4 regions of the Colwellia sp. SU-HH01172 genome follow, and region 3 is predicted to be linked to each of the others. Evidence: riboswitches for the same ligand, from Rfam matches in the RefSeq annotation. Region 3 holds a riboswitch; each other region holds the start of a gene.

Region 1 (5,561 bases), on a different contig from region 3:
CGAGTTCTTGAGCAAAACTTTGACCGCCGAAGGTTAAAAGCAGTGTCCAAAGCAGTCCGAAAAGGCTATTTTTAATACGGATGAAATTTAGCATATTATTTGCTTACTCAACGATGATGTTTTATTCAGAAAATTGCGCTTTAATCGCAAGTATTTCATCTAAGTTTTCTAGAAAACAAGTAACTAGTTCGGGGTCAAAATGTTTGCCTGATTCATTTTTAATCAGCTCAATTGTACTTTCGATAGTCCACGCCGGTTTATATGGACGTGATGACGTTAGAGCATCGAAAACATCGGCAATAGCTACAATGCGACCAACCAATGGAATTTTATCTGCTTTTAGACCGTTAGGGTAACCACTGCCATCCCATTTTTCGTGGTGTGTTATTGCCACGGCTTTTGCCATTTCCATTAATGGTGACGGGTCTTTCTCATCTAATATCTCACCACCGAAAGCGGCATGCTCTTTCATTATTTGCCATTCTTCATCGTTAAGCTTACCGGCCTTTTTAAGAATGTGATCAGGCACGCCAATTTTACCAATATCATGCATAGGTGCCGCATTCTTTAACATGTCAGCTGTCGACTCTCCCATGCCTAAGGCATTGGCAAGTACGTAGGCATACTTACTCATACGTTTAACATGATTGCCGGTTTCATTATCTTTAAACTCGGCGGCTCGGCCTAGCTTTTCAATAATATTGTTACGGGTGCTAATGAGTTCTAATGTCTGCAATTTAACTTGTTGATATAGTTCACGCTTTTGGTTGCTTAATGATAAATGAGTTTTGACTCGTTGCATGACAATCGCAGGATTAACGGGCTTAGCAATATAATCAACCGCCCCTAATGATAGGCCACGAGCTTCATCTTCTACGGAAATTTTTGCGGTAATAAAAATAATCGGAATATCGCGAGTGACAATGTCTAATTTTAGGCGTTTACAGGTTTCGTAACCATCGATTCCTGGCATCATAATATCGAGTAGAATTAAATCAGGTCGCGGTCTGACGTTTGCAATCTTGATGGCCATTTCACCATCGCGAGCAACCTTGAGTTGATAACTCGGTTTTAATATTCCAACTAAAACATCAATGTTTTCAGGGGCGTCGTCGACGACTAAGATTGTTGCCGTATCTTTCATGCCAAGGTCCATTATAAAATTTCCAATATTCTATAAGTAAAACATAGCAGTAAGGTGTTCTACAGACAATAAATAGCGAAGAATTTTATTAATTTAATTTTCGTTAACGGCTTATTTGTTACACTGTTAAAAACGTATTTAGCCGCAGTGGAAAATTAGCTTGTCAGAATTTAATATTTATTTGCTACGTCATGGAGAGCTTGTGCAAAGCGGAATTCTTTGTGGACATACTGATATAGCCCTTTCTGAATGCGGTAAGCAACAGCTTAACGATGCTGTTGGCAAATTACCGATAATTTCTCATTGTTATAGCTCGCCACTGGTTCGCTGCCAAGCTTTTGCTGAGCAGTTCTGTCGAAAAAATCAGCTTTCATTGCAAGTTTTAGCACAGTTAAAAGAAATGAATTTCGGTGATTGGGACGGGCAAGATTATGAAAGCTTGTGGCAAGAACGCAAGCTATTAAATGAGGAAACGCCGACATTAGGTGCATTTTGGCAAAACCCTTGGCAGTGCTCTCCACCTAATGGTGAAACCATGATAGATTTTACCACTAGGGTTGATGATTTCTGGCAACAAATATTGCAGCAAATTACCGAACTAAGCCAAGTAACAAAGTCAGAAAATATTTTAGTGCTGAGCCATGGCGGCGTTATTCGCTATATATTGGCTAAAGTTTTAGGTTTGCCTTTGCCGGGAACTGCGCATATGACCCAACTTGACGTGCCATATGGTGGGTTAATTCGTCTGCAAGTTTTTATTGATAGCACGGGCAAAGCTTGGCCTAAATTAATGCTTTAGCTAGTTTGATATGCTAGTCCTTTAGTATGAAGGCAATAGCCACGTTTTAGGCAATAAACTGATTTAAAACATTTTTATGTTTTTCTGACATAACTGAGATAAAAATAAACCTTGCTATTTTCCCCTAGCTGTCGATAATCGCGCCATAAATTTAATAATGTCATATTAATTTTCATTTTTTTATTACCTTGAATGCGTGGTAAATTGAATGAAACTGGGAATGTGGTGAAAGTCCACAACTGTGCCCGCAACTGTAAACAGAGCGATATATTAACCACTAAGTTTTGCGCAAAAATAACTTGGGAAGGGATATATTGAGATGCTGTAAGTCAGGATACCAGAATAATCATTGACATTAATTAGACCGTCGAGCGGGTTACTCGAGCATAGGTTATATTGTCGGTTGTTTACTAATGTTAGGTCATTAGTCAATTCAGGCATGCTCTTATAATATTCGACGTTAATCAAAATATACCGCGCAGTTGTTAAGCAATTTGTTCGGTTTTACTTAGGTGATGCAATGTTTGATATTAAAGCGCTTAGCAGTGAAAACTCAGAAAAAATTCAAGCAAAAATCGATGGTAAAACTAAACCCTTGGGGGCTTTGGGTGATCTTGAACTGCTCGCAAAACAAATTGCACAAATTCAAATTGCAAACTATCAGTTAACCCCACTACAGTTCGAACAACAAAAGTTATCTATTAACACGCCCCATTTAACGGTTTTCGCTGGTGATCATGGTGTTGCAAGTCAAGATGTCTCTATCGCGCCAAGTGATGTTACTAGCCAAATGGTGGCTAATTTTGCTAACGGTGGTGCCGCTATAAATGTATTTTGTCGCCAATTTGGTTGGCAACTCAGTGTTGTTGATTGCGGCATTTTACATGCACCGGCCGCTTCGCTGCCTGTGATTAATCAGCGCTTAGGCAGCATCACAAAACCAATAAACCAACAAGTGGCGATGACTGAAGCGCAAGTCGAACAAGGTTTTGAATTTGCTAAACAGCATATAGTCAATATTAGCCAAACGGGCTGCAACGTTGTCGCTTTTGGCGAAATGGGCATTGGCAATACCACGATTGCATCCGCCATTATGGCAGCGTTAATGAAAGTGCCAGCGAGCGAAGTTGTTGGTCGTGGTACTGGTGTTTCAGATGAGGTAGTTAAAAAGAAACAACAAGTCATAGAACAAGCATTAGCTTTACATGCTGGAAATTTAACGGATGCGAAAGCTATTTTACGCTGTTTAGGTGGCTTTGAAGTAGTACAAATGACTGCCGCTATGTTAGCGGCAGCAGAAAGCAAAATGTTGATTATTGTTGATGGCTTTATTTGTACGGCGGCTGCCATGTTAGCGATTGAACTCAATGCCAGTGTTAAAGACTATATGGTATTTGCCCATTGTTCGGGTGAGCAAGGTCATCAAAAAATATTGCAATGGTTAGCGGTTAAACCGTTATTAAACTTAGGATTACGTTTAGGTGAGGGCACGGGTGCGGCGCTAGCATTACCGATTATTCAAGCTGCTGTTGGATTTTATAATGACATGGCGAGCTTTGCCGATGCTGAGGTAATTGATGTTACCTAAAACTAGCGTGGTAAATAGAGAGTATAACTTGATGTTATTAGCATTGAGTTTTTTCACCCGTATTCCGGTTAACATCAAGGCTGATGTTGACGATGAAATGCTCAATAATGCCAGTCGATACTTTGCTTTAGTTGGCGTGTTAATTGGTGGTTGTTCAGCCGTAGCTTTTTATCTTAGTGCAATGTTATTACCTGTCGAGATCGCACTTTTAATTTCAATGTTTTGCAGTGTATTGCTCACCGGCGCTTTTCATGAAGACGGTTGGGCTGATGTTTGGGATGGCTTCGGCGGCGGTTGGACGGTCGAAAACAAGCTTAATATCATGAAAGATAGCCGTTTAGGCACTTACGGTGCAGCGGCATTATTTTTCATTTTAATGGTTAAGTATCAAGCTTTAGCCGCTCTTGTTGGCAACGTTAATAACAACGAGCTTTTATCTGTAGAAGCACTGAATATATTATCGGTTCTATTGCTTGGGCATTGTTTAAGCCGTGTTGTAGCAACCAGTTTAATTGCTGATATGCCTTATGTCAGCGAAGATGCGACATCAAAAGTTAAGCCCTTAGCACAAGTGTTATCAAGCAATAGTTATTTAATTTTGCTGGCAACAAGCGCTGTGGTTATTACCTTTACTTTATCATTTAGCGTGGCTTGGCAATTAGTGGCTATTTTGCTCATTACTCGCTGGTGTTTAAAACTCTGGTTCACTAAACAACTAGGCGGCTACACCGGAGATTGTTTAGGCGCAGCGCAGCAGCTTTCAGAAGTCGTTGTTTATATTGCTTTATTGTCGCTAACAGGGGCGAGTTAATGAATAAGATACAGCTTATTTTAGGCGGCGCTCGTTCTGGTAAAAGTTCATTGGCTGAAAGTTATGCTAAGTCATCAAACCTACCAGTAACTTATATCGCAACCGCACAAGCCTTTGATAGTGAAATGCAGCAACGCATTGCGCAACATCAAGCTGAGCGTCCTGAACATTGGCAACTAGTAGAGTCGCCATTATTGCTAGGCAAAACCATAGCATCAGTTATTGAAAATAGTCAGCAAGATATCTGTATATTGGTTGATTGTTTAACACTGTGGCTCAGTAATAGTTTATGTAAGCCCAATGTTGAAGCGGGTCATACCTCAGAATGTAATCTTGATTATTGGCAACAAGAAAAACAGCAATTTTTAGCACAATTAGAAAGCATAAAACTGCGCTCTAGTAATAAAAAACAGCGAGTTGAAATTATCTTAGTTAGTAACGAAGTCGGTCACGGCATAGTGCCGATGGGTGAACTTTCACGCCAGTTTGTTGATCAAGCCGGTTGGTTACATCAGGCCATTGCCAAAGTTGCTGATAATGTTGAATTTGTGATGGCAGGTTTGCCTTTATCACTAAAAGCGCCTGTCGCTACCAAGGATAAATCGTGAAAACATTGATGGTGCAAGGCACAACGTCAGACGCCGGAAAAAGTACCTTAGTTGCCGGGCTATGTCGAGTATTAGTTAATGCTGGTGTGAATGTTGCGCCATTTAAACCACAAAATATGGCATTAAATAGTGCAGTAACGAAAGACGGCGGTGAAATTGGCCGAGCACAAGCATTACAAGCGATTGCAGCAAAAGTAGAAGCGCGCGTTGATTTTAACCCTATTTTGCTAAAACCTAACAGTGATACCGGCGCGCAAGTAATTGTGCACGGTAAAGCGTTATCGAACATGGAAGCGGGTAAATACCACGACTATAAAAAATTCGCGATGCAAGCGGTGGTTGAGTCACATCAGCGCTTGGCAAATGATCATGATGTGCTGTTAGTTGAAGGAGCAGGTAGCCCCGCAGAAATTAACTTGCGTGCTCATGATATTGCCAACATGGGCTATGCCGAAAAAGTAGATTGCCCGGTTTTATTGGTGGCAGATATTGACCGTGGTGGCGTATTTGCCCATTTGGTGGGGACGCTTGAATTATTGTCGGAATCAGAACAAGCAAGAGTTAAAGGTTTTATCATCAACCGTTTTCGTGGTGATATAAAGTTATTAGAA
Region 2 (5,561 bases), on a different contig from region 3:
CTAATTCCGTTTGACCTTGGGCAAAAAGGTAAGTGTTAACCTGAGCATGCAAATGGCCTAATGGCCCTTCAATCATTTCCGCTTTAACAACCTCGGGTAGCGTATCAAAATAGCTTTGGTAGTCGCTTACCGACATTTTATTGATCAGCGGTGACATTTTATTAAGCGCGCCAGCATCTTGCGGCAAGTTCACCGCTTTCAACTGTAATAAATCGAGCAATTCTTCAGCTGAGTTAGGCAAGTCAACTTCAGGGCCCAAGTCATAACCTTCCATTTTTAATTGCTGTAATATTTGCCAAAGCGATTGCTGAACATCGAGATTGTCTGCACCGATATTATGGCGACCCGGAGGATGATTATAATAAACAATGGCGACTTTTTTCTTGGCGTTTTCAGTGGTGCGCAGCGCTAACCAAGCACTTACGCGTGCCTTTAGGCGTTCAACTTCATTAGTTAACACTTCACTAATCGATAAGCTTGCACCGGTTAATGAATCTAACTTAGCTGCTGAGGCTAATGCTAGAACATGTGGCTGAGAAACGCCCTGCAATTCAGGCATCGCCACCCGATAATGTACGCTATCGCTTGGTAAACCCGTTGGTGAAAGTTGATATTCCAATGCGCTCAGTTCAGTCACCCGAATACCTTTAAATACCGGCACGTTCAATTGCTGAAATTTCTGCGACACTGACCCCCGCCCTTCACCACCGCCAATGACAAAATCTTGTAAAGCGATAATGGCTAATGGCTGGGTAACTTTTAGATTACGTATTATTTCAATTGCTTGTTCACTGGGTTTTCCCCAACCTGCAAGTACAGAAACACATTGCCATTGGCGCTGACACAATTGCTGATGTAATTGCCATTGCCCCGGTTGGTCGCCAGTATCATGATCAACAATAAACACCAAAGGCTGACTAGCATTGTCCTCTACCTTTTGTTTTAACTCGCTAGTACTAACTAATTCTTGTTGCCAATAAAAACGTATCGGTTGCAGTGGCAATATTTTCGGCGCTGCGTTTAAAGCAATCGTGTTAGGGTTTACTTGCGTGATTTTTTCCAGCCAAGCGAATAAATTGCCTAAATTTTCTTTGCCCCTATTTTGCCAATAAGCACGCGCTTGCAACCAATAAGCAAATGCTGGCCATTGCTGCTGTTTTACGCTGAGTGCAGACAAATAATCATTTTTATCTAACGCTGCCATTAAGCTTTGTAATTGCGGTTTTGATAAATCAGTAACTTTTCCGCCTTTACGGTCTTGATGTAAAACCATTAAACGTCGGTCGGTATTTAACATTAGCCGTGTTTGTTGCTCGGGGTAAGTTAACGCTAACAAACGCTCAACTGACTCGCCAAATACACCCGCAATAACTAACGCCTGATGTTGATTAATGAGCTGCTGTATTTCCTGATTAGTCATAATATTTAGCTGGCTTACGCTGCGAATATTAATCGTGCTTGATGTTGATGTTTTATTAGCACTTTGTGTCGCTAAAAACTGATGAGCACCGGCAACCATACTGGCGGCTGAACGATCAGATACCAGCGCCAGCATTTTCATTTCACTGGCTTGTAAGCTGGCAGCACTTACAAAGGTTATTAGCCAAAAGGCCATTAAAAAAATTATATTTACCTGACCTTTTTTAGGAAAAGGCTTTGTCGTGTGTTTGCTAACAATGGCGCTTGTCATGAGAACTCTCAAAAAACTAAATAAACGTTGCTCATTAAAAAACTGACAAAAAAATACTGACTAAAATGTCTTCATTTAATGATCGAAAGGTACATTTTCAATCGATTAGAAGCATCGATTTTTATTAAAAATGCGTAAAGTTAAACTGGGATTACTCGGAAAATACCAATGCATGTACGACGCAAGTATATTGTTATGCTGATAAATAAATTCGCCTGCTCGTTCACTCGGGTGGTGCGTTGTTTGGCAAATAGGCTCAAGAGCAATTTCCGCGTAAGAATAATGAAAACTATGGCCACGCATAATGTTGTTAGACGTCGCAACGTTATTGTCTTCAGGGCTAATTTCATGGTCAGCGCTATTTTTATTAAGCGAGGATAAATCAACCCATTGTGAGCCAATTGCGGCGAGCTTTTTCTGCATTGCCGCTTTGCCCGGAATAAGGCCAAGCATTGCCATTTGTTGCCCTGACATATCCGTTAGCTGCTCAAGTAAATACAACATACCGCCACATTCGGCAATTATTGGTTTATTGCTAGCAGCAAAGTCTTTCACGTCACTTAGAAAAGTCGCATTATTCATTAACTTTTCTGCGTACAGCTCTGGATAACCGCCTGGAATATATAAGATATCCCCTTCAGGTAAATGAGCGTCATTCAATGCTGAACAATAGGTTATTTCCGCGCCAGCTTGTTCTAAAAAGGCAATATTGGCGGCATAAATAAAACTAAAGGCGTTATCGCGCACTATAGTGACTCGAGTTCCCACCAAAGCTCGATGGATAAAGTCTGCTTGGCTGTCATTCTCAACCGCAAAAAACTCTATTTGTTTAGGTAACTCAGTTAAACCCGTTTTAGCGATATGACTCGCCGCTTGGTCTAATTGGCTATCAATATCTGCTAGCTCTTGTGCCTGCACTAAACCCAAATGACGCTCCGGCAAAGTGACACCGTCATCTTTTGGTAAGCGCCCGTAGAAACGAAATTCTTCTGGCAGGCTGTTACTCAATAACTCAGCGTGGCGATCGGTATTCACTCGATTAGCAATTACGCCAGAGAACGGCAAACCTTCACGAAACTTAGCAAGGCCAAAGGTCACGGCAGCGAATGTTTGCGCCATAGCTTTTGCATCAATAACGCCAAGTACCGGAATATTAAAGTATTGAGCTAAGTCAGCACTACTGGGCGTGCCGTCAAATAAGCCCATCACACCTTCAATAAGAATAAGATCAGACTCCATTGCTGCACGATGCAGTAACTCTTGGCAGCCCTTTTCACCCACTAACCATAAATCTAACTGATAAACCAATTCACCACTGGCTTGGCGCAAAATCATAGGATCAATAAAGTCAGGACCAACTTTAAACACCGTCACTTTACGACCTTGGTTGCGATGATATCGAGCAAGCGCGGCAGTTACTGTGGTTTTTCCTGAGCCTGAATGCGGCGCTGCCACAATTAAGGCGGAACACTTAGTACCGCTGCCGGTTTCATGTTCAGGCTTGTTCTGAAAAGCGGCTGCAGCTTTTGCTGTTTCTGACTGACTCATTGCCATTACACCTTATCTTGTGACGATTTGGCTAGGCCTTTATCAGTTAAGAAACGGCTAATAGTGAAATCAATCACTATCGCAGAAATCACATAAAATACTGGATTAGAAATAGAGCGGAAATAGTATTTATCAACACGCGTTGCATATTCAGCCCATGATAATTCTGGAAATTTTCCTGACAAAGCATAGTAACTGCCATTGGAAATGAAAAAAGCAATTGAGCTAGCTACAAACAAGCCTAAAGCAACTTTAATAATATTGTTTTGCCAGGCACTTTGCTGCCAATCAGGTTTAGTATAAAAGCCAGCAGCAAACATAACCCCGTAACTTAATACTAATGCTGGGTAAGAAGTGGTAATACAATCGCCGAATTGTCCACGAAAATACGATGAGGCAAGATCAATCACTAAAGTTAAGGTATAGAAAAACCAAAACGCTTTCATATTGCGTAAATACATACCGGCTAAGAAAAATATTGCGATTGAAGCGCTAGGTAAGTGGTTTAAGCTGGCAAAATGATGGGTGCGAGTTGCCAACATCAGCAAAGTTAAGACTGCAAATATTGCAAAAAGTAAGCTAATTGGCGTTTTTTGGTTGACTGATTTCATAACATTCCCGTATGCGAAATAAATTTTCACGGTGTTAGAAATCAAAGTTGGTAAACGGTATCGCGGTGTAATAACTAGTCAAATGACTAAATAACGCGATTAACACATCAAGCAGGCGTAAAAAGGTAGCTTGGGCCGTAAACTGTTCTCTGAATGACCGCCCACCGCAGTTGTCGAGTATTTGCTTTAGGCCGGTCTCCGGACTCCTGTTCATCGCATTTGCAACACCTTCCCATATTTGTCAATACAGTGGTTTTGTTGCTGCTCACAGTTACCGTTGCGGGGGCAGTACTGGTTTCTCACCAGTTTCACGTTTCACCTTTAATTAGCTATTTCCACGTAAAATAAAAATAGATAAATCAAAGACACCTAAATCAGCGCCGATAATACGTGATGAGTGAGTTTTATTCAATGAAAAGCAAATTATTAGCACTAAAGAACTAACCGCAAAGCGTCAGCCCTGATATTTACATTGAACCAAAGAATTGATTTGGTTATTCTGCGCTTCACTTAAACGCCCGTTTTGCTCAGAGCTTAGCGCAACCAAAATAAGAACCATTAATGACGACTCGCTTTTTTTTAGCTCGACACGGACAAACACTGTGGAACCAAACACAGAGATTTCAAGGCCAACTCGACAGCGAATTAACCGAACAAGGCAAAACTCAAGCGGCTAATATCGCCTTATCGTTACAAAACGAAAATATCGACCGTATTATTTCTTCATCATTAGGACGCGCGGTTAAAACCGCTACTATCTGCCAAAATTGTTTAAATGTTCCTGTTGAAACTCACACCGGCTTGGCTGAACGCAACTTAGGAAAATGGCAAGGACAAAACGTAGCAACCTTTAGCCAAGATGAGAATTATCATGAGTTATTGCATCAGTTTACCCAGCTCAAACCTGCAGATGGCGAAAGCGCTGTTGACTGTGGCTCTCGGGTATACCAAGCATTAGAAAACCTTGCCGAAAAATACTCAAATAAGAACTTACTGGTGATATTTCATGGTGAAGCCTTACGTTGTTTTTTAGCTAAGTTAGGCGTTAACTCTAACAATAACGCTTATGAGCTATTCGACAATGGCTGCTTGTTTACTTTAAGCTATCAGCAGCAATGCTTTCAACTCGACAGCGAATAGGTTGCAATATAAGTGATGAGAAATAGCTCTTTAATTTCCTTCGTCAGTAAATATTAGCTTTTGGCATCAACGATGGATAGTCATTTAATTAGCGAAGTTATTGAAAAAATACTGATATTAGCACCTGAATTTTCACTTGCTATTACCCTATCGCTTGCACTTATTCTCGATAAACTACTTGGTGAAGCAAAACGTTTTCATTACTTAGTGGCTTTTGGTTACTTAGCAACAAAATTAGCAGCATTACTTAATATAAGCCAGCAAAATCCAAACGCTTCAACACAAGTTAATGCAAATCAAAACATCTTAAAAACAAAAGCTCTTGGCACAATAGCTTGGTGTTTGTTGGTGTTGCCGTTGCCGATATTATTTGTTTATTTTTTGCAGGATTTAGTTTGGTATTGGCAAGTATTTATTGACGCTATAGTGCTTTATTTAGCACTGGGGTTAGCCAGCTTAAAAGAACACGCAATGCAAATTTATCGACCGCTTAAATCAGGCGATTTAAAATCTGCACGGCATTTTACCGGCTACATTGTTAGCAGAGAAACTTCACAGCTTAACGAACAAGA
Region 3 (5,561 bases):
AATCTGAGTGCTCTGTCGTCGCAATAATTTGCTCACCGGCACCAACATCAAAAAGCATTTCGACGATATGTGGCGCTAGTGCAATGATGCGCGGTTTAGCAGAGCCATTTTCTTGTATGCTATTGGCGTTAGTGGTAAACGCTAAGCCCAATAGCGCAATGAGCATGTAGTGACTAAGTTTCATTATTATTCCAGTTTGTTACGGGCGTTGAACCTGATTTTTTGTCGCGAGAGCAAGTTACCAGTCGATACCTTTTTGTGCTTTGATGCCATTGTCAAAGGCATGCTTAGTGGGTTGTACTTCGCTCACGGTATCAGCAAGCTCAATAATACTGCGGTGACATGCTCGACCTGTGATGATGACATGCTGCATGGCGGGGCGGTTAACAATCGCTTCAATCACTTCATCTAAGTCTAAGTATTTGTAAGACAGCATATAAGTTAGCTCATCAAGTAAAATTACATCGACACTATCATCTTTTAGTAAGCGCTTTGCTTCAGCCCAAACTTTAGTCGCTGCCGCAATATCTTTAGATTTATCTTGGGTATTCCAGGTAAAGCCAGTTGCCATAACATGAAACTCAACGCCGTTCTTTTCTAATAAGTTACGTTCGCCACATGCCCAGTCACCTTTAATGAATTGCAATGCTGCAGCAGTATAACCATGGCCAACCGCACGAGTTAAGGTACCAAAACCTGAGGTTGACTTGCCTTTGCCGTTGCCGGTAATAACAATTAATAAACCACGTTCTTCTTGAGCGGCGTCAATTCGAGCATCAACTTTTTCTTTGACGCGTTGCATACGTTCTTGATGTTTTTGATTTTTATCTGCATCTGTTGTCATAATTTTTATCCTGTTTTACGAGTGCGATACATGATCGCTAAAAAGAAAATACTGCCGATGGCGGAAGTAATAATACCAATAGGGATCTCAACATTACTCAAGGCGCTGCGAGCTAATACATCAACCCAAACTAAAAAGCAGCCACCGACCAATGCTGAGCCAAATATCAGTGGCATAGTTGTCACGCCAACGAGTTGCCTAACAATATGCGGGATCATTAAGCCGACAAAGCCAATACCACCGCAATAGGCAACAATGGTAGCGGTAATTGCTGCACATAAGGCAAGTAAAATAATACGTAATTTATCAACGTTAACACCAAGACTTGCGGCGCTTTCATCCCCAAGTAGTAGTGCATCTATTTGCCGATGAAGGGCGAAGATTGTTATTAACGTGATGATGACCATAGCGCTGATCAAGTAAAAGTGGAACATTTCCACCCGAGTTAAACTGCCCATTAACCAAAAAATAACGCGATTGGTGGCAAATGGATCTCCTAAATAAAGCAGAAAATGGCTAATAGAGCCGAGCATAAAAGATACGGCAACGCCAGTTAACAGTAAATGATTCATGTTGCGCAACAGGGTTGCAATACCAAAAACAAAAATAACGGAAAATAGTGCGCCAAGAAATGCCGCTAATGGTAGCGCCAACATTTGCTCTTCACTAAGCACTAAAGTGGCTATAGTGGCTCCCAACCCAGCACCAGAAATTATGCCAAATAAATAGGGGTCGGCAAGCGGATTACGAGTAACATTTTGTAGTATTGCCCCTGCACAAGCTAGCCCCATACCTGCGACTAAACCAACCAGTACCCGAGGAATTCTCACTTGCCAAATTACCATATCATGCATGGGTGATGCGCAACTGCTGAGCACACACTGTAAAATGTTTGTGCTGGTTATTTCTGCCGGCCCAAAGGTAATGGCGGCAACGATAGAACAAAAGGTAATGGCTATTAAGCAGCTAAAAACCCAGACGGTTTTACCTTTAAATGCTGTTAATAATCTCATTTAAGTTCACCTAACTTTTTGTTATTTGAACTGTTAGGCATAACATTGAATCTTGATGTTTGTTCGGCCCAATGTGCTGTGTTTTCGGGATAAAAGTAAATACGTGGAAAACCGCAATGTTTGGCATCTTCTCGATAACAAGGTAAACCAAAAACCTTACTTAATACACTTGGGTTCAGTGCCTGATCTATTTGGCTATCTAAGACTAATTTTCCTTGGTCTAATATCAATAATCTATTGCAGTATTGCGCCGCTAAGTTAATGTCATGTATGGTCATAATCACCGTAATGTTGAGAGCTTTAACCAGTTGCAATACTTGATGTTGATAAAAAATATCTAAATGATTAGTTGGTTCGTCAAGTATTAATATTTTAGCTTTTTGCACTAAAGCTTTTGCGATTAGTACTCGTTGTTGCTCACCACCAGACAAGGTATTAAAAAACTTATTTTTACTCTTGGTTAAACCTACTTTTTCTAAGGCTAGTAATATTTCTTTTTTATCTACGTCAGTATCACGGGCAAACAATGTTTTGTAGGGTAAGAGCCCCATTCTAACGACGTCGTAAACTTTTAAATCAAATATTGGCGGTGATTTTTGTACAACTAGAGAAAATATTTGTGCGAGCTCTTTTGGCTTATACTCATGTAGGCTCTTATTCTTAAGCTTTATATTGCCATGCCAGTTTTTATATTGATTGAGCAAGCACTTTAATAAAGAAGTTTTGCCGGCGCCGTTAGGGCCAATAATGCCAATAATATCGCCTTGATTGACGGTAAATGAAACATCATCGAGGATAGTTTGCTGCTCAACTTGCCAAGAAATATTACTTACCGTTAATAAATTAGCCATGGTTAGCCGTTAACTCTAGGGTTGTGATTTGTGTTGTTAACGATGCAAGTAGCACTGACGTTAATCATCAGAAATATACTATTTACTGTTTTCATTTGCTGTCAGGCATCCGTTTTAATAACTTAATAGTGTTGAGTTATAACGTGCTGAAAATAAAAGATAAGTGACATGTGCCATAGCGGCAATAGTAACTCTCGTGTATTCCCGCACGGTGTTAATGTTTTGGTTATTGACCATCATGATACTAGGTGTCCTGACTTTTAGTGAAAAATACAAACACTATGTACAGTTGCGGGTACAGTCACGGATTCTAACCGTGTTCCCTATCATTCAACGGAGAATTTCGCATTCGAGTGTTGAAAATATCATTTAATTGTCGGTCGATTTTACGTGTATGTGCAACGCTTTACAATGAAAACCAACCCGCTAGTTGCTTGCTAGTGCAACGAAACGAAATTAAAAAGGAGCCATTAGACTCCTTTTGTTATTGATGTAATTTTATTGCTATTAGGGCAATGCTTACCAAATTTTAACGCGTTTTTCTGGTGCGATATACATAGCGTCACCTTCTTTTACGTCAAATGCACTGTAGAATTCAGGCATATTTGATAATGAGCCTAATGCGCGGAACTCGCCTGGCGAATGTGGGTCAGTCGCTACGCGGTTACGTAGTGATTTCTCGACCATTTTTCCGCGCCATACTTGTGCATAGCCCATGAAGAAACGTTGGTCGCCAGTTAAGCCTTCAATAACTTCTGCTTCTTTACCATTTAGTGATGCTTTGTAAGCTTTATAAGCAATAGTGACACCTGATAAATCACCGATGTTTTCGCCTAATGTTAAAGAGCCATTTACGTTTAAGTCATCGAATACGGCATAGTTATCGTATTGCGCAACTAAGTTATCAGCACGCACTTTAAAGGCCGCTAAATCTTCTTCAGTCCACCAGTTACGCATGTTGCCGTCAGCATCGTATTTGCTACCTTGGTCGTCAAAGCCGTGGCCCATTTCATGGCCAATAACTGCGCCAATGCCGCCGTAGTTAACTGCGTCATCTGCTGCTAAGTTGAAAAATGGCGGTTGTAAAATAGCTGCTGGGAAGACAATCTCATTTTTAGTTGGGTTGTAATAAGCATTTACGGTTTGAGGTGTCATGCCCCATTCTTGTCTATCGATTGGGCCGCCAAGCTTAGCCACTTCTTTTTGATGAGCAACAATGCCAGAACGCATTTTGTTGCCGACTAAGTCATCACTTTTAATGACAAGTTTAGAGTAATCTTCCCATTTATTTGGATAACCGATTTTAGGATCAAAGCTAGCTAATTTTACATGTGCTGCTTTTTTCGTTGCGTCAGACATCCACTCTAATTCATCGATGCTTGCGCCATATGCGCCGCGCAAGTTTTCAACAAGTTGCGTCATACGGGTTTTAGCTTCAGGTTTAAAGTGACGGCCAACATAAACTTTACCGATAACTTCACCTAAGTTGCTATTAACTACTGCAACACCACGTTTCCACATTGGACGTTGTTCTTTGCGACCACTTAATTGCTTTGAGTAAAAGTCAAAGTTTTCTTTATCTAATGCACTTGTTAGTGAACCAGCAAAGTTACTAAGGGTGTGGAAGGTTAAGTAGGTTTTCCAATCAGCCAAAGAAGTTTCTGCAAATGTTTCACCAAAACCTTTAACGAATGAAGGTTGATTAACAATCAGATCTTTCTGAGCAGCTGCACCTTGAGCTTCAAGATAAGCAGTCCAGTTAAAAGCATCTGTTACTGTGTTTAAATCGGCAACGTCAAATTTGTTGTAACGTTTTGTGCTGTCACGAGATTCAACTTTTGTCCAATGAAAACCAGCTAATTTTGTTTCAAGCGCCATAATAGTTTCTGCGGCAGCTTTGCCATCTTGTAGGCCAGCTAAGTTATACATGTTTTCAATATGTGCAACATAACCTTCGCGTAATTTTGTAAAGCGATCGGCTTCGTTAAAATAGTAATCTCTATCAGGTAAGCCTAAACCACTTTGCCAAACGTGCGTGGCGTAGCGAGTGGAGTCTTTTGCGTCAACACTGATGTAAAATGCTAATGGGCTACCGACACCAATTTTTTGATTTTCACCAAAAAATGCTGCTAATTCATTCTTGTCTTTCAAACCGTTAATGTTATCAAGTATAGCTTGCACTGGCGCAATGCCTGCCGTATCACGTGCTTCTGTATTCATGTAAGAGCGGAATAAGTCTGCAACTTTTTGCTCGTCACTACCCATTTTCAGATTTTCAGTCGCGGCAAGTTCTTCAATAATGGCTTTGACATTGTCGTCCGCTTCATCACGTAAGTCGTAAAAAGAGCCAATCGAGGTTTTGTCACTTGGAATTTCATTTGTATTTAACCAAGCGCCATTAACATAGCGGTAAAAGTTATCTTGAGGACGAACGGTTAAGTCCATGTTGGCTTTGTCAATACCTGAGGCTAAGGCTGTTTTCTGCATCGCAGGAGTTTCAGCAACTGTTGTTGTACTGGTGTCGTTATTACAGCCAGCAATAAACAGTAAAGATGTGCATACTGCACTTGTTATTATAGTTTTCATTCTACACTCACAGTTTTTAAGAATATTTTTGTTAACCCAGCGATACTAATGATTCTCGGCGCTATTTACTAGTGAAATGAAACCTTTGATTACATATTCTAATGTAATGCTTGTATTCTAATATTTACATATCAATAGTGTCGGCGGTGTTTTTAGTTTAATTAATTGTTAATTAAGTGCTTTACTCTTTAATGTAAATTCATTTAGCAAGGGGAATGTGGATAAGTTATGGTGCTGTTTATCTCACGTAACATCACTTTTGTTATC
Region 4 (5,561 bases), on a different contig from region 3:
TTCGAAAAGTATATTTCAAATTCTCATGCTATAGATAAACAAATACTGGACCCGATAGAAAAATCGTTAACATCAACATTAGCGAAAATTAATTCTCAAGTCGATAGTGATAAAGTTGTTGCATCAAACCTTAAAAAGGCTGAAAGAGCACTTTCCAAGCACGAATATCATAAATCGATGCAAAATATTGTTACCTTTTTAATGAGTAGCATTACCGCGTCTCAGCAACAGCATAGTGACTTATCATTAGAGTTAACGCATGCTTGCGGTGAAGTGAGCTTTTTAAAAGCTAAGTTGGAAGCCGCAAGGCATGAGGCCATTGTGGATTCTTTAACAGGGTTGTTTAATCGCCGTGGTTGCGATGTTAAATTACAAGAATTAGATATTGAACAGGTGCATTCATCTTTAGCGATAGATATTGATCACTTCAAAAATATTAATGATCAATTTGGCCATTTCATTGGTGATAAAGTTATTCAGCGAATTGCAAAAGTAATAAAAACAAGTATTTCTGATCAAGATATTGCGGTTAGATTTGGTGGCGAGGAGTTTGTGGTGGTTATGGTGAATAAAACTATGACGCAAGCTCATGAAATTGCCGAAAAAATACGTTTAGCCATAGCTGAATTGAAATTAATGCAACGAGACTCTAAAGCGTATTTACCAAAAATATCGGTTTCAATTGGTGTTGCTCAACGACAAGATGAACTTAATTGGATGGCATTATTTGAACAAGCCGATACTGCACTGTATCAGGCAAAAAACAGTGGTAGAAATAAAAGCGTTTGTCTATAAAACGCTTTTAGTTGATGCTATAGCTAAGCAGAAGTAGGCTTTAATTCTTATTAATAAAGGATTGTGGAAATGATTGATCTGCCTGTAATTGGTTAATCAGCTCGTTTTCTTCACTGTTACTAGCCTCTTGTCCCCATGAATTAAAACTGACGAGTTCGTCGATAGCTCTACGTGGTAACCAATTTGCCGTTTCAAGCTCCGGCCTTTCGTGAAAATGACTAACATACCCTAAGCACAAATAAGCAATAGGAACGACGTGCTCAGGTAATGAAAGGATGTTCTTTAACGCATCATGATGCAAAATTGACACCCAACCAACACCGATACCTTCTGTGCGTGCAGCCAACCAAAAATTTTGTACCGCACATACTGAGCTATATAGGTCCATTTCTTTCATATGTGTTCGGCCAATAACGGCTTTACCTGTGCGTTTACGATCGCAAGTTATACAAATGTTTATTGGAGATTCAATAATTCCTTCAAGCTTTAAGTTTTTGTATTTATCTTGCTTGTCAGCGGCAAACATTGTTTGTGCCTCTTGATGGGCAAGGGTGAAGTCTTGATGGATTTTCTTTTTAACGTCCGGTGATTGAATAACGATAAAATTCCAAGGTTGCATAAATCCTACTGATGGTGCGTGATGTGCAGCATAAAGTAGACGGCTTAACACTTGCTTAGGGATCGCTTTAGGTAGAAATTGTCCGCGAACATCACGGCGATTGAAAATGGCTTTATATAAACCGTGCTGTTCTTGTTCACTTAAACCGTGCTGATGTTGAGACTGAAATGGTTGCTCTTGAGCTGTACTCGTGTTTTTGAAATCCAAAGTATTCCCCTTAATGGATTTAGAAGCGATCGGCCTTTCGCTTTATTTGTATTTCTAGGCAGGTCTTCTGACTAAGACAAGGTTTATATTCAGCTATTGTGATATAAACAATATTCGAAACCTTCCCAGCAAGACTACCAGTGGTTATATTCGAACTCATATGTCATTACAGCGTTGGGCACGTATTGGAGTTACACCAATTTCCCTATTCTCTTGGTCTCTACAAAATAAAAAGTAAAGCGGCAAGCACCTAAAAATAATTTCGTCGGCACTATAGCATTGAGTATTGAAATTGAAAAACGCTATATTAAATCAACTTAATTAAAATCAATTATTGTCTCTGGAAGATGTGAAAAGGGGGGAAGGGGTTATAAATAAAAAAAGGGAAAGCACAATGAAGTACCTTCCCTAAATAAACACTAGTTGGGTTTTAGTTTAACCTACGGGTTATATGTTACGTCTAAACTAACACCGCTTGCTGCTGAGTATCCATAGATACCTATGTGCCATGTATCAGCTGTTGGGTTAGTGAATGAACATGATTCGGTATTACCACTTTCATATGGACGACAGTCATAAGTAGATGATGTTGGTTGTGCACCACGACGAATGTACATGTCTGCATCACCTGTACCACCACTCATATTGAAATCAAGAGTCGCCATGCCTGCTGGTACATCAATGGTGTAGTATGTCCAAGCACGACGTGCAACACTGATATCAGTTACTGAAGCACTGCCACCTGTAGCACCGCCACCGCCAGTAGAACCTTCAGTGAAACTACCTGTTAGGCTAACACCCGTAAAGGCAGAGTAACCAATAACTTTCACATGGTAAGTGCCAGCTTGTGCCGTTGCAATTGGACATGACTCTGAGTTACCACCAGCATATGGACGACAGTCATAACTAGACGTTGTTGGTGCTGAACCAAATTTCACGTAAAGATCTGCATCACCTGTGCCGCCAGACATATCAAAACTTAAGCCAGTAGCACCTGCAGGTACTTCCATAGTAAAGCTTAATTCTTCTGATTTAGCGCCGGCTAAATTTGTTTTAGCTACGCCATTTTCTAGTACGTCGCCACCAGTAGGAGGTGTTGTTGTCGTACAACTTGCTGCTAACGCGTCTGACGCTGCTTTTGCTTGTACTAAACCGTAACCTGTTTTGTCATCACGACCCGCAACATCTAAATCAATCGCTGTTGCTTTTAATGCATCACGTACTTGTGTTGCTGTACAGTCAGGGTTGTTGCTCCAAACTAACGCCGCAACGCCAGTAACGTGAGGAGTCGCCATCGAAGTACCATTGTAATAAGCGTAATCTTGGTCGCCGACAACATTTAAGTTAGCATTCGTACCTAGTTGTCCCATCAATTGCAAACCTAACTCACGGTTTACAGAAACTGTTGGCACTGTTACGTCAGAGTTAGCATCAACTAGAAATGGATTTTGTAGGCCTGGACGAGCGCTATTACTATAAACGATAACACCCGAAGCTCCTGCGTCAGCACAAGCTTTCGCTGGGTTTATTTCAGGATAATTACTACCTATTTGGTTATCGTTACGTTCAGCTAAACAAATGTTACCTGATACGTTTGAACAGCTGTAGCTGCTACCTGAAAGAGTACAAGCGGCTAATACGCCATTTGCTGAACTATTTACGTTACTTACGGTAAAGCTGCCACCACTTTGAATGTAATGAGTTTGTGGTACAACTTCATCATTACCATAAGTTGTTGAACCTAAAGTGATGTAACCTAAACGACCATCGCCAGCAACAGTCGATAGAATTGCTTCGCCTGGTGCTGATATTTCAACTTGAGATGTGTATTGAGAGAATTCTGCATGTTGACGACCTTGATCAAGTGCGCCTACTGCCATTACTGAATCGTAAGATGCTGGGTAAGATAATGATGAATCACCATCGTTACCTGATGCAGCAATAAGTAAAACACCTGCATCAGCGGCAGCTTGTAAAGAGTTACGTTCGGCGTTACTTGAACCTGAACCGCCTAGGCTCATATTAATCACTTTAGCACCGTTATTGACACAAGTGTCTACCGCATCAACTAATTCACCCGTGTAACCCCAACCTGCTTCGTTAAATACTTTAACAATGTGCAAGTTAACGTTGGTATTTGGCATAATACCGACAACACCTTCCGAGTTATTTACCGCCGCGATAGTACCTGCAACATGAGTTCCATGTGAACCACCGTTTTGGTACCAGTTACCCGTACCTGAGTTGTTAGTACCTGTAGCGTTGTTAGCATTTAAATCTGGATTGGCACGCTCATAACCTGAATCAATAATACAAACCGTCATGTTGGCAGCATCATTATCTGAAACTAAATCAGATTGAGTATCTGAGATACCCCAAGGTTGATTTTGCGCCATTAAGTAACGCTTATAATCAGGTTCTGCAAATTCAACATCAGCATGACTGTTCAATTCGTTTACCATAGCTTGAACGTCATTAACGTGTTTTTGCTTTCCTAAAGAAATAACATGACGGCCATTCTTAAGTTTCTTCAAGTGTTTTAAGCTATGACCCGCTTTTTTCGCTAAACCGGCTGGCATCGCTTTTTCTGAAGAAAAATTGCTTAAGGTTTGTGCTTCAAAGCCATTTTTGTATTTAACAATAATACGATCGGTAAAGTCATGACTCTGAAATTTTTGACTTTCTCGCCATTGACTAAAATCAGAGTTAACGGCGGTCATAGTGTTGTTTGCATTTACTGGCACAGCTTGTAACTCAGCTGCTTCAAATGTTTGAGCGTTACTGGTAGCTGCCATAATAGACAGCGCAAGTACGCTTAAACCTAATTTCTGATTGTTTCTCATTTGAATTCCTCTGCATTTGCATTTGTTGCGCTGAATGAATCGATAGCGGAGACATCGGACGCATTTTTGTTATTAGTTGATGAATTATTCATCGGCAACCATCATGGCTTCATTTTTAAATTGGTAATAGCAAATCCAAGACTAATAATCATAAAAAAACGACAGAGGTAAAAATATCGAATTCGCTTAAGTGTTTGATATTGAGGTGTTTTTATTGTTATGGTCGTAAAATTACGAAAAGTTGTCGCATTTGTACTAGGGAGGATTTTCAGTGCTGCTAGTATCGAAGGTCAAACAAGCCATTCAGGCTTGAAGTTAGCAAAATGATTAAATAATTATAATAAAACTTAATTTAATGTAGAGACACCTGGAGCATCTATGAAAATTTCTAAATTTACAAGTTCTATAATTGCAATTGCAATTACATCGGCATTTACTGCTAATGCGAGTGATGAGCGCTACATAATAAAGGTTGACGAAAGTAAAAAAGGAATTGTTAAAGCGTTAGCCAAAAAGTTAAACGCTGAAATGAAAATAGATGGTAATGGCTATTTTGCCGCTTCCTTTAAAGGTAAGAGCTTGGAAGATGTTAAAGGTTTAATGAATAACCCACATGTTCAACTTATTGAAGTGGATCAAAAGCGTGAACTCATGTCAGCATTTAGTGATGATTCAGGCAACCCTATGTTAGAGCAATTAACACCTTATTCTGTCTATCAATCTCAAGCTGATCAAGTTTCATTTAATGCCAATGCCGGTATGAAAGTTTGTGTGATTGACTCTGGTTTAGATCGTTCAAACCCAGATTTTATCTGGAATAATATTACCGGTGATAACGACTCTGGAACTGGAAATTGGGATGAGCATGGTGGACCGCATGGGACACATGTTGCCGGTACTATCGGTGCTGCAGATAACAATATAGGTGTTGTAGGCATGGCACCTGGTGTTGATATGCATATTGTGAAAGTTTTCAATGCTGATGGTTGGGGCTATTCTTCTGACTTAGCATATGCGGCAGATAAGTGTGCTGATGCGGGCGCAAATATTATTAGCATGAGTTTAGGTGGTGGTGGTGCTAACAGCACAGAAGAGAA

What was found. Region 3 has a riboswitch for cobalamin ahead of AC27JP_RS00300 (ABC transporter ATP-binding protein). Riboswitches for the same ligand answer to the same signal wherever they lie in the genome.
Region 1: linked by a shared signal. The riboswitch ahead of cobT (nicotinate-nucleotide--dimethylbenzimidazole phosphoribosyltransferase) and the one ahead of AC27JP_RS00300 (ABC transporter ATP-binding protein) in region 3 are both predicted to bind cobalamin.
Region 2: linked by a shared signal. The riboswitch ahead of AC27JP_RS17190 (hypothetical protein) and the one ahead of AC27JP_RS00300 (ABC transporter ATP-binding protein) in region 3 are both predicted to bind cobalamin.
Region 4: linked by a shared signal. The riboswitch ahead of bluB (5,6-dimethylbenzimidazole synthase) and the one ahead of AC27JP_RS00300 (ABC transporter ATP-binding protein) in region 3 are both predicted to bind cobalamin.

Annotation. Positions count from the first base shown of each region.
Region 1 covers NZ_BAAJMB010000007.1:184,733-190,293, forward strand. The annotation lists gene AC27JP_RS17135 (ABC transporter substrate-binding protein) at 1-94, opposite strand, end outside; gene AC27JP_RS17140 (HD domain-containing phosphohydrolase) at 122-1,144, opposite strand; gene AC27JP_RS17145 (histidine phosphatase family protein) at 1,305-1,943, shown strand; cobalamin riboswitch at 2,108-2,303, shown strand; gene cobT (nicotinate-nucleotide--dimethylbenzimidazole phosphoribosyltransferase) at 2,464-3,531, shown strand; gene AC27JP_RS17155 (adenosylcobinamide-GDP ribazoletransferase) at 3,521-4,342, shown strand; gene cobU (bifunctional adenosylcobinamide kinase/adenosylcobinamide-phosphate guanylyltransferase) at 4,342-4,950, shown strand; gene AC27JP_RS17165 (cobyric acid synthase) at 4,947-5,561, shown strand, end outside.
Region 2 covers NZ_BAAJMB010000007.1:195,083-200,643, reverse strand. The annotation lists gene AC27JP_RS17200 (cobaltochelatase subunit CobN) at 1-1,690, opposite strand, end outside; gene AC27JP_RS17195 (cobyrinic acid a,c-diamide synthase CobB) at 1,796-3,238, opposite strand; gene AC27JP_RS17190 (hypothetical protein) at 3,244-3,849, opposite strand; cobalamin riboswitch at 4,022-4,207, opposite strand; gene AC27JP_RS17185 (histidine phosphatase family protein) at 4,411-4,989, shown strand; gene AC27JP_RS17180 (cobalamin biosynthesis protein CobD/CbiB) at 5,062-5,561, shown strand, end outside.
Region 3 covers NZ_BAAJMB010000001.1:63,975-69,535, reverse strand. The annotation lists gene AC27JP_RS00315 (cobalamin-binding protein) at 1-184, opposite strand, end outside; gene cobO (cob(I)yrinic acid a,c-diamide adenosyltransferase) at 239-844, opposite strand; gene AC27JP_RS00305 (FecCD family ABC transporter permease) at 850-1,857, opposite strand; gene AC27JP_RS00300 (ABC transporter ATP-binding protein) at 1,854-2,708, opposite strand; cobalamin riboswitch at 2,940-3,085, opposite strand; gene AC27JP_RS00295 (M13 family metallopeptidase) at 3,228-5,294, opposite strand.
Region 4 covers NZ_BAAJMB010000004.1:3,658-9,218, forward strand. The annotation lists gene AC27JP_RS11620 (GGDEF domain-containing protein) at 1-795, shown strand, start outside; gene bluB (5,6-dimethylbenzimidazole synthase) at 836-1,621, opposite strand; cobalamin riboswitch at 1,662-1,890, opposite strand; gene AC27JP_RS11630 (S8 family serine peptidase) at 2,062-4,464, opposite strand; gene AC27JP_RS11635 (S8 family serine peptidase) at 4,843-5,561, shown strand, end outside.